3 regions of the Lactobacillus sp. UBA5813 genome follow, and region 2 is predicted to be linked to each of the others. Evidence: predicted binding sites of a transcription regulator. Region 2 holds the regulator's gene; each other region holds the start of a gene.
The links. The regulator NrdR, encoded in region 2, represses ribonucleotide reductase genes. The targets are predictions, from matches to a motif close to ACACNATATATNGTGT.
Positions count from the first base shown of each region.

Region 1: B2008_RS00460 (deoxynucleoside kinase) is a predicted target of NrdR. The motif match lies at 2,499-2,514, and genes of this name have one in related genera.
Region 3: pnuC (nicotinamide riboside transporter PnuC) is a predicted target of NrdR. The motif match lies at 1,293-1,308, and genes of this name have one in related genera.

Region 1 is NZ_DICZ01000004.1:25,592-29,369, forward strand. It holds gene B2008_RS00445 (ATP-binding cassette domain-containing protein) at 1-621, shown strand, start outside; gene B2008_RS00450 (aldo/keto reductase) at 720-1,538, opposite strand; gene nagB (glucosamine-6-phosphate deaminase) at 1,642-2,361, shown strand; gene B2008_RS00460 (deoxynucleoside kinase) at 2,556-3,203, shown strand; gene B2008_RS00465 (deoxynucleoside kinase) at 3,224-3,778, shown strand, end outside.
Region 2 is NZ_DICZ01000017.1:89,560-93,337, reverse strand. It holds gene polA (DNA polymerase I) at 1-194, shown strand, start outside; gene mutM (DNA-formamidopyrimidine glycosylase) at 204-1,034, shown strand; gene coaE (dephospho-CoA kinase) at 1,031-1,633, shown strand; gene nrdR (transcriptional regulator NrdR) at 1,636-2,106, shown strand; gene B2008_RS03540 (DnaD domain protein) at 2,106-3,449, shown strand; gene dnaI (primosomal protein DnaI) at 3,460-3,778, shown strand, end outside.
Region 3 is NZ_DICZ01000008.1:12,593-16,370, forward strand. It holds partial or broken gene B2008_RS01370 (ABC transporter ATP-binding protein) at 1-28, shown strand, start outside; gene B2008_RS01375 (PAS domain-containing protein) at 74-811, shown strand; gene B2008_RS01380 (hypothetical protein) at 848-1,102, opposite strand; gene pnuC (nicotinamide riboside transporter PnuC) at 1,353-2,096, shown strand; gene B2008_RS01390 (YSIRK-type signal peptide-containing protein) at 2,412-3,017, shown strand; gene B2008_RS01395 (hypothetical protein) at 2,972-3,352, shown strand; gene pepT (peptidase T) at 3,441-3,778, shown strand, end outside.

The DNA of each region.
Region 1 (3,778 bases), on a different contig from region 2:
CAAGCAATGACTGCAACCGAAAAGAAGCAAATGATGCAAACACTTGGCGGCAGCAGCATCCCTACTGGCATCATGATTTATCCAAATAATTTTGACGCTAAAGATAAGGTACTTGATTACTTAGATAAGTGGAACAAAGGCAAGAGTAAAAAGAATCAAATTGTCTATACCGATATGTCCAGCGCCGTAACCAAGATGACTGGTGGCCTGCTTAATGGTGTGACAACGATTTTGATCGCCTTTGCCGCTATTTCATTGATTACTTCAATGATTATGATCGGTATTTTGACTTACACCTCTGTTTTGGAAAGAACCAAAGAAATTGGAGTGCTTAAAGCATTAGGTGCCAGAAAACGCGACATTACACGCGTCTTTGATGCCGAAACCTTTATTCTAGGTGTCTTCGCCGGTGTACTTGGCGTTGGAATTGGATACTTGTTGACGTTTCCAATTAATACGGTTATCTACAACATAACTGACTTGGCAAACGTAGCTCAATTAAATCCGCTTCACGCGCTTTATCTGATCATCATCTCTACTGTTTTGACATTAATCGGTGGACACTTGCCAGCAAGAATGGCAGCCAAAAAGGATGCCGCAATCGCTCTTAGAAGCGAATAAAACAGCTCCATTAACTTTTATGTGAAAAAGTCATAAAATAAAGCTGAATATTTTTAAAGAAAAAGTCGCCTTTCCAATCTGGAAAGACGGTTTTTCTTTTATATCATATCGAGTGGCAGCTTGTGAGTCGGTTGTGGAAAATCAGAATTGATTAACCGCAATTCATCATCGTTAAGTTTAATTTCTTGTGCTGCAATATTTTCCTTCATATGACTAACCTTGCCTGATTTAGGAATTGATAAAATTTTCCCACTGCGCAAGGCCCAAGCAAGCATTATTTGGTGTGGCGTAGCATCATGATCACGCGCTACAGTCTTTAAATTATGCGTAATTCTGATCGTATTGCCTTTGCCTGAATTGAATGGCGAGTAGCCAATAAAGTTAACCTTATTTTCCTCTTGCCATGGCAATAGATCATATTCAACGCCGCGGTGATCCAAGTTATACAAGTCTTCATTGGCAAAGCATGCTTGACCACCTGGTACAAAAAAAAGTTCTTTCATATCAGGAGTATCAAAGTTTGAAACACCCCATTGCCGAATCAGACCTTCCTTTTTTAGATCTTCCAATCCACGAATCGTATCTGATAACCGGTGACTGCCCCGCCAATGAAGCAAGTATAAGTCTAAGTAGTCCGTTCCTAATCTCTTAAGACTAGCTTCAAGACTTTTGCGCTCAAGTTCAGGCGTTGCATGATAAGGGTAAAACTTAGAAATAAGATACATTTGGCTACGATCATAACCTTTAATTGCTTGACCAACCAAGGTTTCGCTTTTGCCTTCACCATACATCTCGGCAGTATCAATAATCTTAATGCCATTATCTAATCCATATCTAATTGCTGCAATTTCGTCTTTTTTCTTTTTAGGATCTTCACCTATATTCCAGGTACCTATCCCTAAGCCAGTTAAGTCCATCTTTTTCACCTCACTTAGATTTTACTACATTTTTCGATTGACAAAATGGCATAGACCATTTTATAATGGACTAGACCAGTAAATAAAGGAGGATTTATTTATGATGAAAGTTATTGTTACAGAAGACCAAATTGAAGGCGGAGCTAAAGCATTTGAAATTTTCGAAAAAGGGATTAAAGACGGAGCCAAGGTTTTAGGCCTTGCTACTGGTTCTACTCCAGAAACTCTTTACCAAAACTGGGTAAAAAGCGACCTTAACTGCTCTGGTCTTACTAGTATTAACCTGGATGAATACGTTGGTTTAAAGCCAGATAATCCTCAAAGTTATCATTACTTTATGCAAAAACATTTATTTGATAAAAAGCCATTCAAGAAGACTTATATTCCAGATGGAATGGCAAAAGATATTCCTGCTTTTTGTAAAAAATACGATCAAATCATTAAGGACAACCCAATCGACATTCAACTGTTAGGTATCGGTCGCAATGGTCACATTGCTTTTAACGAACCAGGTACTTCATTTGAAATCGGCACCCACGAAGTTAAGTTGACTGAAAATACAATCAAGGCCAACTCTCGCTTCTTTGACAATATTGATGAAGTGCCAAAGAGTGCTATCTGTATGGGTCCAGCCAACATTATGGCTTCTAAGAAGATCGTTTTGATGGCCTTTGGCGAAAAGAAAGCTCATGCCGTTAAAGAAATGATCGAAGGTCCAATCACTGAAGATGTTCCTGCATCAATTTTGCAAAAGCATGCTGACGTAACGGTAATCGTTGACAAGGCAGCTGCCAAAGAACTTGACGATAAATATAAGAACTAAACAAAATTTATGATAAGAAATGCCAGTTAAGCAAAAATGCTTAGCTGGTATTTTTATTTCTATTCGATTTCTACTCAAAATACAAATCCAGAACTTGACTTTTTACCGTTTAACAGAATTAAAAAATTGCTTGTTAGACACAATATATCGTATTAAACTATTTAATGTTCTACATATTGTGTTGAAGAAAGAGTGTGATTCAAGTTATTGTCTTAAGTGGGCCCATTGGAGCCGGAAAATCCAGTTTAACCAGTATTTTAGCCGAACATCTAGGTACGCAAGCATTTTATGAAGGCGTCGATAACAATCCCGTTCTTCCCCTATACTACAAGGATATGAAGCGTTATACCTTCTTGCTTAATACTTATCTGCTCAACCACCGCTTAGCTCAAATTAATCAAGCAGTTCAAGAAAAGAACAGCGTTTCTGACCGTTCAATTTATGAAGATGCACTTTTCTTCAAGATGAACGTGGATAGCAGGATTGCCGATCCAACTGAGTTCAAGATCTACGACGATTTGCTTGAAAACATGATGGAAGACACGCCTGGCAATCCAAGCAAAAAGCCAGATTTATTAATTTACATTCATGTTTCGCTCGAAACAATGCTTACCCGGATTAAAAAGCGCGGCCGTTCATATGAACAGCTTTCCAGTGATCCTGGTCTGAAGGATTATTATGCTAGACTTCTTAGATACTATGAACCTTGGTATGAGCACTATGATGCTTCTCCTAAAATGAAAATTAACGGCGATAATCTTGATTTTATCGTTGATGAAGATGCCAAAAAAGAAGTTTTGAATGAGATCGACAATAAATTGCGTGAAATCGGTAATTTATAACTCTAGATAGAAGGAAAGTGATGACAGTTATTGTATTAAGCGGGCCCATTGGAGCCGGAAAATCTAGTTTAACCGGAATTTTAGCTAAATATTTAGGTACTAAACCATTTTATGAAAGTGTTGACGACAACCCTGTTCTGCCACTCTTTTATGCTGATCCAAAAAAGTACGCATTCTTGCTTCAAGTATATTTTTTAAATACGCGTTTTCACAGTATCAAAGAAGCCTTAACCGCAGATAATAACGTACTTGACCGTTCAATTTATGAAGATGCCTTATTTTTCCAAATGAACGCAGATATTGGTCGTGCCACACAAGAAGAAGTAGATACCTACTATGAATTATTGAACAATATGATGGGCGAATTGAAGCGGATGCCGAAGAAGAACCCAGATTTGCTTGTTCACATTAATGTTTCATATGATATGATGATCAAACGAATTCAAAAACGTGGTCGTCCGTATGAACAGCTTAGTTACGATTCAACGCTAGAAGACTACTATAAGCGTTTATTAAGCTACTACAAGCCATGGTATGAAAAATATGATCATTCACCTAAGATGGAAATCGATGGT
Region 2 (3,778 bases):
AGAAGCTTGAAGAAATGCACTTGAAGGCCAAGATGGTGTTGCAGGTTCACGATGAATTGATTTTTGATGTTCCTAAAGATGAATTAGAGACAATGAAGAAAATCGTGCCAGAAGTTATGCAATCTGCCGTCAGACTTGATGTGCCACTAATTGCTGACTCTGGTTGGGGTCATAACTGGTACGATGCAAAGTAGGTGATTTAATTGCCAGAAATGCCGGAAGTTGAAACAGTTAGACGAACTTTGATTCCTTTAGTTAAAGGAAAAACAATCAAAAAAGTGACCCTTTGGTATCCCAAAATAGTCGCTACCGATCACCAACAGTTTATTGATGAGCTGCCAAGCAAAAAGATTTTAGATATTGATCGTTATGCCAAATATCTTTTGATCAGATTGAGTGATAATTTGACGATTGTATCGCATCTGCGTATGGAAGGAAAATATCATTTAACTACGCCTGATGCGCCTAAAGATAAGCATGACCACGTGCAATTTGAATTTACGGATGGCACGGCGCTTCGCTACAACGACGTCCGCAAATTTGGCCGCATGCAGCTGATTTTAACCGGGACAGAACGGCAAACGACAGGGATTGGCAAATTAGGGTATGAGCCTAATTCTAAAGAATTTACGGAAGCCTATTTTATTGCCAAGTTAAAGCGCAAGCATAAAAATATAAAAAATACTTTGCTTGATCAATCAATCGTTGCTGGTTTAGGCAATATTTATGTTGATGAAGTTTTATGGCAGAGCAAAATTCACCCGCTAAGCATTGCTTCAAAAATTCCAGAAGATAAAGTAAAAGAACTGCACACGAAGATCAATCATGAAATTTCCATTGCTATTAAAATGCGCGGGACTACAGTCCATACTTATCTGGATGCTAACGGTAATGCAGGCGGATTTCAAAAAATGCTGCAGGTTTATGGTCATGTCGGCGAGGCTTGCCCAAACTGCGGCAATAAATTTGAAAAAATCAAAGTTAATGGCCGTGGAACCACATTTTGTCCACATTGTCAGGTGAACTATCAATGACTTTAGTTTTAGGTTTAACCGGTGGAATTGCGACAGGTAAAAGCACCGCGGATAATTTCTTTAAAAAACATCATATTCCAATCGTTGATTCCGATAAAATTGCGCATCATATTTATGATCCAGGCAAACAGGGATATAACGAAGTTGTGACAGAGTTCTCGTCTGCAATTCTGGATTCAGACAAAAAGATTAATCGCAAAAGGCTCGGAGAAATTGTTTTTCATAATCCGCAAAAAATGCAGCGGTTGGATGAAATAACACATCCCCTGATTTATCAAGAAGTAGTAAATAAGCTAAACAAGTATCGCGAACAGGCAGAAAAGATTGTCGTTTTTGATGCGCCTTTACTATATGAAACAGGGGGCCAAAGGCTGTGTGACTTCGTATTAGTGATTAGTTTGCCTGAAAGTTTACAGCTAAAGCGATTGATGGAACGCAATAATTTAACTGAAAGTCAAGCGCAAGCCAGAATTGACAGTCAAATGCCATTAGCAAAAAAGATTGCCAAGGCGGACTTTGTAGTGGATAATACTGGTACAATAGATGAATTAGAAGAGAAATTAAAAGAAATCTTATTGAAAGTTGAAGCAGAGGGATAATTATGGAATGTCCAAATTGTCATCATAATTCTTCACGTGTGATTGACTCGCGTCCAAGTGATGAAAATCGTGCAATTAGACGTCGGCGCGAGTGTGAAAATTGCGGTTTTCGTTTTACTACCTTTGAGAGAGTTGAAACCGCACCATTATTAGTTATCAAGAATGATGGTACCCGTGAGCCATTTAACCGGGAAAAGATTTTGCATGGTGTAATGGCGGCAGGACAAAAACGTCCGATTTCCAGTGAACAATTCGAACACTTGGCGGACGATGTTGAAAATAAAATCAGAAAGCAAGGCGTAAGCGAAATTTCATCCAAGAAGATTGGCCAGTTCGTGATGGATGATTTGGCTAATATTGACGATGTTGCATACATTCGTTTTGCCTCGATTTACCGTGAATTTAAAGATATGTCTAGTTTCATGAAAACAATGGAAGACATGATGGCCAAACGAGAGAAGGATAATAATTAATGTTTGAGACAGCTGATCCCAAGCAGCCCTTTTATGTGCTGAATCAAATTGATCTTTTTCCAGATGATGAGCAAATTCTGATTAAACTTTATCAACCCTTGGTTGGTTCGACAGCAATTGCTTTATATCAAACCTTGATTCAAAATTTTAATCCATATTCCATTTTGTCAGATGCTCAGGGAATCTATTCTTTACAAGAGCAGCTGGACTGCAATTTAAAGTTGCTTTTCCGCTCTTTGCACAAGTTGGAAGCTGTCGGATTAGTTCAGACTTACTTAGTTGATAATGTTGTTAATCAGGTTTTGGCCTTTAAATTGTTAAAAGTTCCTAGCTCACAAGAATTTTTTTCTACGCAGCTATTGGCTAGTCTGCTGAAAGAAAAGGTTGGCAACACGGCTTTTCACAGTTTAAGTCATTATTTTGCCAAGAAAACCAGAAGTCGACAAAAAAAAGTCAAAAATGCTCGCGATATTTCGGCTTCATTTATTGAAGTCTTTCGTCTGCCGGGGGATGAAGCAATTAATCCGTCAACAGAAGTAATCCAAGCAGCTCAAGAAAATACGGCGCCAAAGGTAAAAACCGCAGAAGTTAATCAAAACGATCATGTTGACTGGGGCTTTATGAAGGATCAATTTGCCCGTTACAGCATTCCAAGTTCTGAAATTGATCATAAGAAGGCGCAGATCTTGGGCGTAATGCAGACCTATGGCTTAGACGAACAAGAATTTATTGATGAAAGCCTGCCTAGTTTGCACGGTCAACAGGAATTGGACTTGCGGAAAATAGAGAATTTGATCGCCGAAAATTACCGCAGCTCCCATACCCGTAAACAGGTTAATCATGAATTAACACAGGATAGCAATCAGGCAAGACCAGTCAAAGTATCAACTGATAAGCAAAAACTGCTGCAAGACGCAACTCAGATGTCACCGGCTGAATTTCTGTATCAAATTAAAGCTGATAAGGGCGGTTTTGCAAGTCCAGGCGAAAAACGGACTCTGAATGTTTTGCGCAGCCAATATGGCCTGCCAAGCGATTTGATCAACATTTTGGTCTATGCCTGCTTAACTTACGATTCAATGGTATCGCCCAATTTGGCATATCGGATTGCCAATGATTGGCTGCAGCATGGTATTGCATCGGCACCGCAGGCGTTGCAATATCTGGAGAAAAGACAGGAAAAGCGGAGCAAAAAGCCGCAACGCTATGGCTATAATCAACCTAAGCACGTTGAAAAGGGAACTGATTGGAGCAAGAAAAAAGCCAAGACAGATTCCAATGTCGATTCAGAAGATTTAAAGAATTTCTTCAAGAACTTAGAAGATCAGAATGGATCAAAGTAGGTGAGTAATAATGCAACCGATTGGTGATGTGATCAATAAAATCGTGAAAAAACGCAATTTGGGCGATCAAGGCGAGTTGCAAACAGAGATTCTGCATAATCCTGTAGTACGAGATTTTTTAATTAAAAATAAGAATAAAATTGATAAAAACATGGTCAAAACTTCCATGCCGAATTTATTCGAATTTTATTCACAGCTGCAGGATCCCAATAAGGTGATGGCGGGTTATGAGCCCGAACTCTTCTTAAATGGCAAGGTGATCGACGTTCGCTACCGGCCAACTGCTGAAAAAATTGAAGCAGATAAGGAAAAAAACACCAAAGCGCATT
Region 3 (3,778 bases), on a different contig from region 2:
TAAACGCAGCATTGAGACAAAAATGTAGTAAATTATAGGTGTAAAGATTAGTTTTTTAAGGGAGAGATTTAAAATGGCAGAACCTAAATGGTTGAAGGATATGAATCCTGATGAATATTTAAAAGAAGACTATGAAGCAAACGGCGAGGCTAAAGCAGGCACGACCATTCATGGCATTGATAAAGATGATCCTGATTGGTTAGATAAGGCTGCCAAGAAGGTTAATGCCGCAGAAGGCAATGACTATGTAAAATTAGATGCTGGTCTGATGACAGTTAACCAATTGAATTGGATGCTTAGAAATACGATTGGTGAAATGACGTTTGTTGACGATAATAACCAGCTTCTTTGGTACAATCGTCCAATTGATCCCAACTATAAGATGCTGGCAAGCAGAAAGCCATCTGATATCGGCAACGGAATCGGTAAGTGTCATCCAAAGCAAGCAACTGCAACTGCTAAGAAAGTTACGCATGCTTTGAGAACGCAGCCAGATGGTCACGATGAGGTTGAAATGCCAGTGCCTAACGGCAATCTGAAAAAATTGATTTACCACCGCTACAAGCGAGTTGAAGATGACGAAGGCAATTACGCTGGTACTTATGAATGGGTTCAAGATATTTATCCATTAGTAAAATACTTCTGCGAAACGACCGGTCAAAAATTAGTGATCGATCCGGATGCAACCACCGGTGCAACTTATCGTAAGAATTCAGATCCTGATGCAGTCAGTGGCGCATCAAGCAAAGAAACTGAAAAGAAAACTGAGAAAAAGCCGGATACTTCAACTGGAGCTTCGCAACATGAATAATTGAAAAAGGCAGTCTCTTATGAGGCTGCCTCTTTTTTAGTTATAGATTGGCTGCTCTTGCACTGCAATGTAAAGATCAGCCATTTGATCATTTCTAAAATTAGATAGTTGGGGATAAACGAAATTATGGATCACTTGATAGCCATATGGCATGTGATAATGGATCAGGCTTTTTAAGTGGTGAGTTGGCAAATTGCATTTGTTTTTGATTCTCGTTGAATATTTGCCGACATGATTGCCGTAGAGATCATAGTAAATAAGGTTGATTTGCAGGGGATGTTCTTTTTTCATAAGCAAACCTTTCTGTGAAATATGACATCGTGTCACTTTTGACTAACATTATATGATATTTGGATCTCCTGTCAAAAAATAAAACTGCTGCCAGGGGTAGCAAAAATGTCATCAGAATACAAGTCTTTATTTTTATTTCACACAATACTAAACTAGATGTCGAGGCTTTTTCTGGAAAAAAGCGGAAAAGGCACAAGATGTTGTATATTAGTTCACACCTTGTGAACCTAAAGTATTGAGGAGAGATTTTATGCAAACTAATAAGAATGAGAATTATTTTGTCTGGCTATGGAACCAGCTTAAGGGTTGGCCAATTCAGAACTACTGCTTGTGGTTCTTTGCTTTTGGCTTCCAATTGGCAATTTTATTGCAAACTAAGATGACCAGTGTTACTGTGATTACTTTTATCGGTACTTTATTAGGTACTCTTTGTGTTTTGGCAATTAATGCTACTAAGGCAATTAACGGCTGGTTAGGTTTGATCTCAGCTGCCTGCTTTATTTATGCAGGTTGGTCAGCTAAGAACTACTTATCAATTTTTGAGCAAATTGCTTATATTGCTACCTTGGACTTGCCAGTTATCTTGGCTGTTAAGTCCTGGAATAATGATACCAAGAACCACTTGCGGAAATTTGGCGCTAAGGAATGGGTAATTGCCATCGTTGGTACGCTTGCCGTTTACTTGGTTTCTGGTTTCTTGATTGGCAAATTTACCAATGATCCTCGTCCCTGGATTGATGCAATCAGTTTTGCAATTTCTCTTACTGCTGGCATCATGTGCTTTATGCGTTATAACAACCAATACTTCTGGTGGACAGCCAGCGGCATTTTCCAATTGATTCTTTGGAGCGTAACCTTTGCTCAAGGCGATTCAACTTTAGCCATGGCTGTTAACTCATTGATTTATGTAATTAACGATATTTTAGCCTTTACAGTTTCGCCGTGGTTCAACATGGGTCGACGTCGTGAAGGATTGAAAGAAATCAAAAAATAATTTTTAAAATAAAAACGGATTAAATAAATAGTTAACGATAGTAATATTTATTCAATCATTGAAGCAAATGGGATTTGTTCTCATTTGCTTTTTTTGATAGCTGTAAAAATATTAATGGATAAATTAGTGGAAAATAATATATTAAGAATATTTAAAAGCGGGTTCAAAGAGATAACGTATATTAAATGAATATTATATACTATAAGTGCTAATAAGTGACATAATATTACACTCCATGTTAATAAATGTTTTTAACAGAAAATGAGGTATAATTTTATGGTTTCAAGAAAAATTTATTAGAAAAAATCCGCAAAATTGAAGAAAAAACATGAACATCATTCAATTCGCAAATTCGCAATGGGTGCGGCCTCCGTTTTGATTGGTTTGACTTTTATGGGTTCAAACAGTCGTCCTGTAAAAGCTTCAAAAACAAAAAAAATTAATCTGAAATTGTTTTGGTTGAAAGCCAAAGCACTGAGAGTGAAGCAACTGAGCAGAATCTCATTGATCAATATACTGCCGACTCAGAAACGGTTGACAGTCAAACAAGTACTCAAAGTACGGAGACGACTGATAATTCAGATGATCAAAGAGTTAAAGATGTACGACAAAAATGGCAATTTGATGAATCTTAAGGATAATACGGTTTATGTGACTGTAGGGTCCTTAAATAATGGTAGTACAAGTTCCGGTCATCCAGAATACATTGAAAAGGCTGAAATTATTAGTAGTGATGGTCACATTGGTGAAGGCGTTGCTTTGCCAGAGTCAGATACCTTAACTGGGATGATTCTAAAGACAGAAGCAAAGAAATCTTTGGTGCAGGTTTGTTCAAAGTTTCAGGAAACAGCATTAAGATTTGCTTCAGCAATGAATTGGGCTCAGCTTGGGCAACATTTTCAACAACTGTTCCTAAGTTGACCTTCGAAGGTGAAAAGCCGGTTGAGCCTACTAAGCCAGAAGGGATTACGATTACTTGGCAGCCAGGTGAATTGGTATTGAATAAGAATTCTAACGTTCATGTTCACTACATCGACGTTCATGAAGAAGCTAAAAATGGCGTGACAGACTTTAATCCAGACCATGGTTTTGAATTGACTGATCAACTGCAAAGTCTCACTCACTTGGCAATTGGCGATAATTATGAAAATGAATTGTGGGACTGGGAAAGTGCCAACTATGTTTTGGCAGAACAAACAGATTCAAATGACAATAGTGAAACGGTAACGCCAAAAGCACAAGAAAAAATAAGTTAGATTTATCTAATCAAGAAGGTCACTAGCACAAAAGCTGGTGGCTTTTTTGTATGTTAAAATAAGATTAAAAATGAAAGGTGGCAACAAAATGTCAGATTACGATGCAAAATATATTGAAGAAAAGTTTATTCAATATGCCAAAATGAACACGCGCTCAAATGAAAACAGCAAGGCCGTACCTACAACCCCTGGCCAGGTGGTTTTGCTTAAAGAACTCGCAAATGAAATTAAAAAATTAGGGCTTACAGATGTTTCTTATTCAGACAAAGATGCGTATGTAGTCGGCAAAATTCCCGCAAACAGCGATAAAAAAGTTGCCGCAATTGGCTTCGTCGCTCACGTAGATACTGCCGACTTTAATGCCGAAAATATTCAGCCACAGATTCATGAAAACTATGACGGAAAAGACATCAATTTGGGTCACGT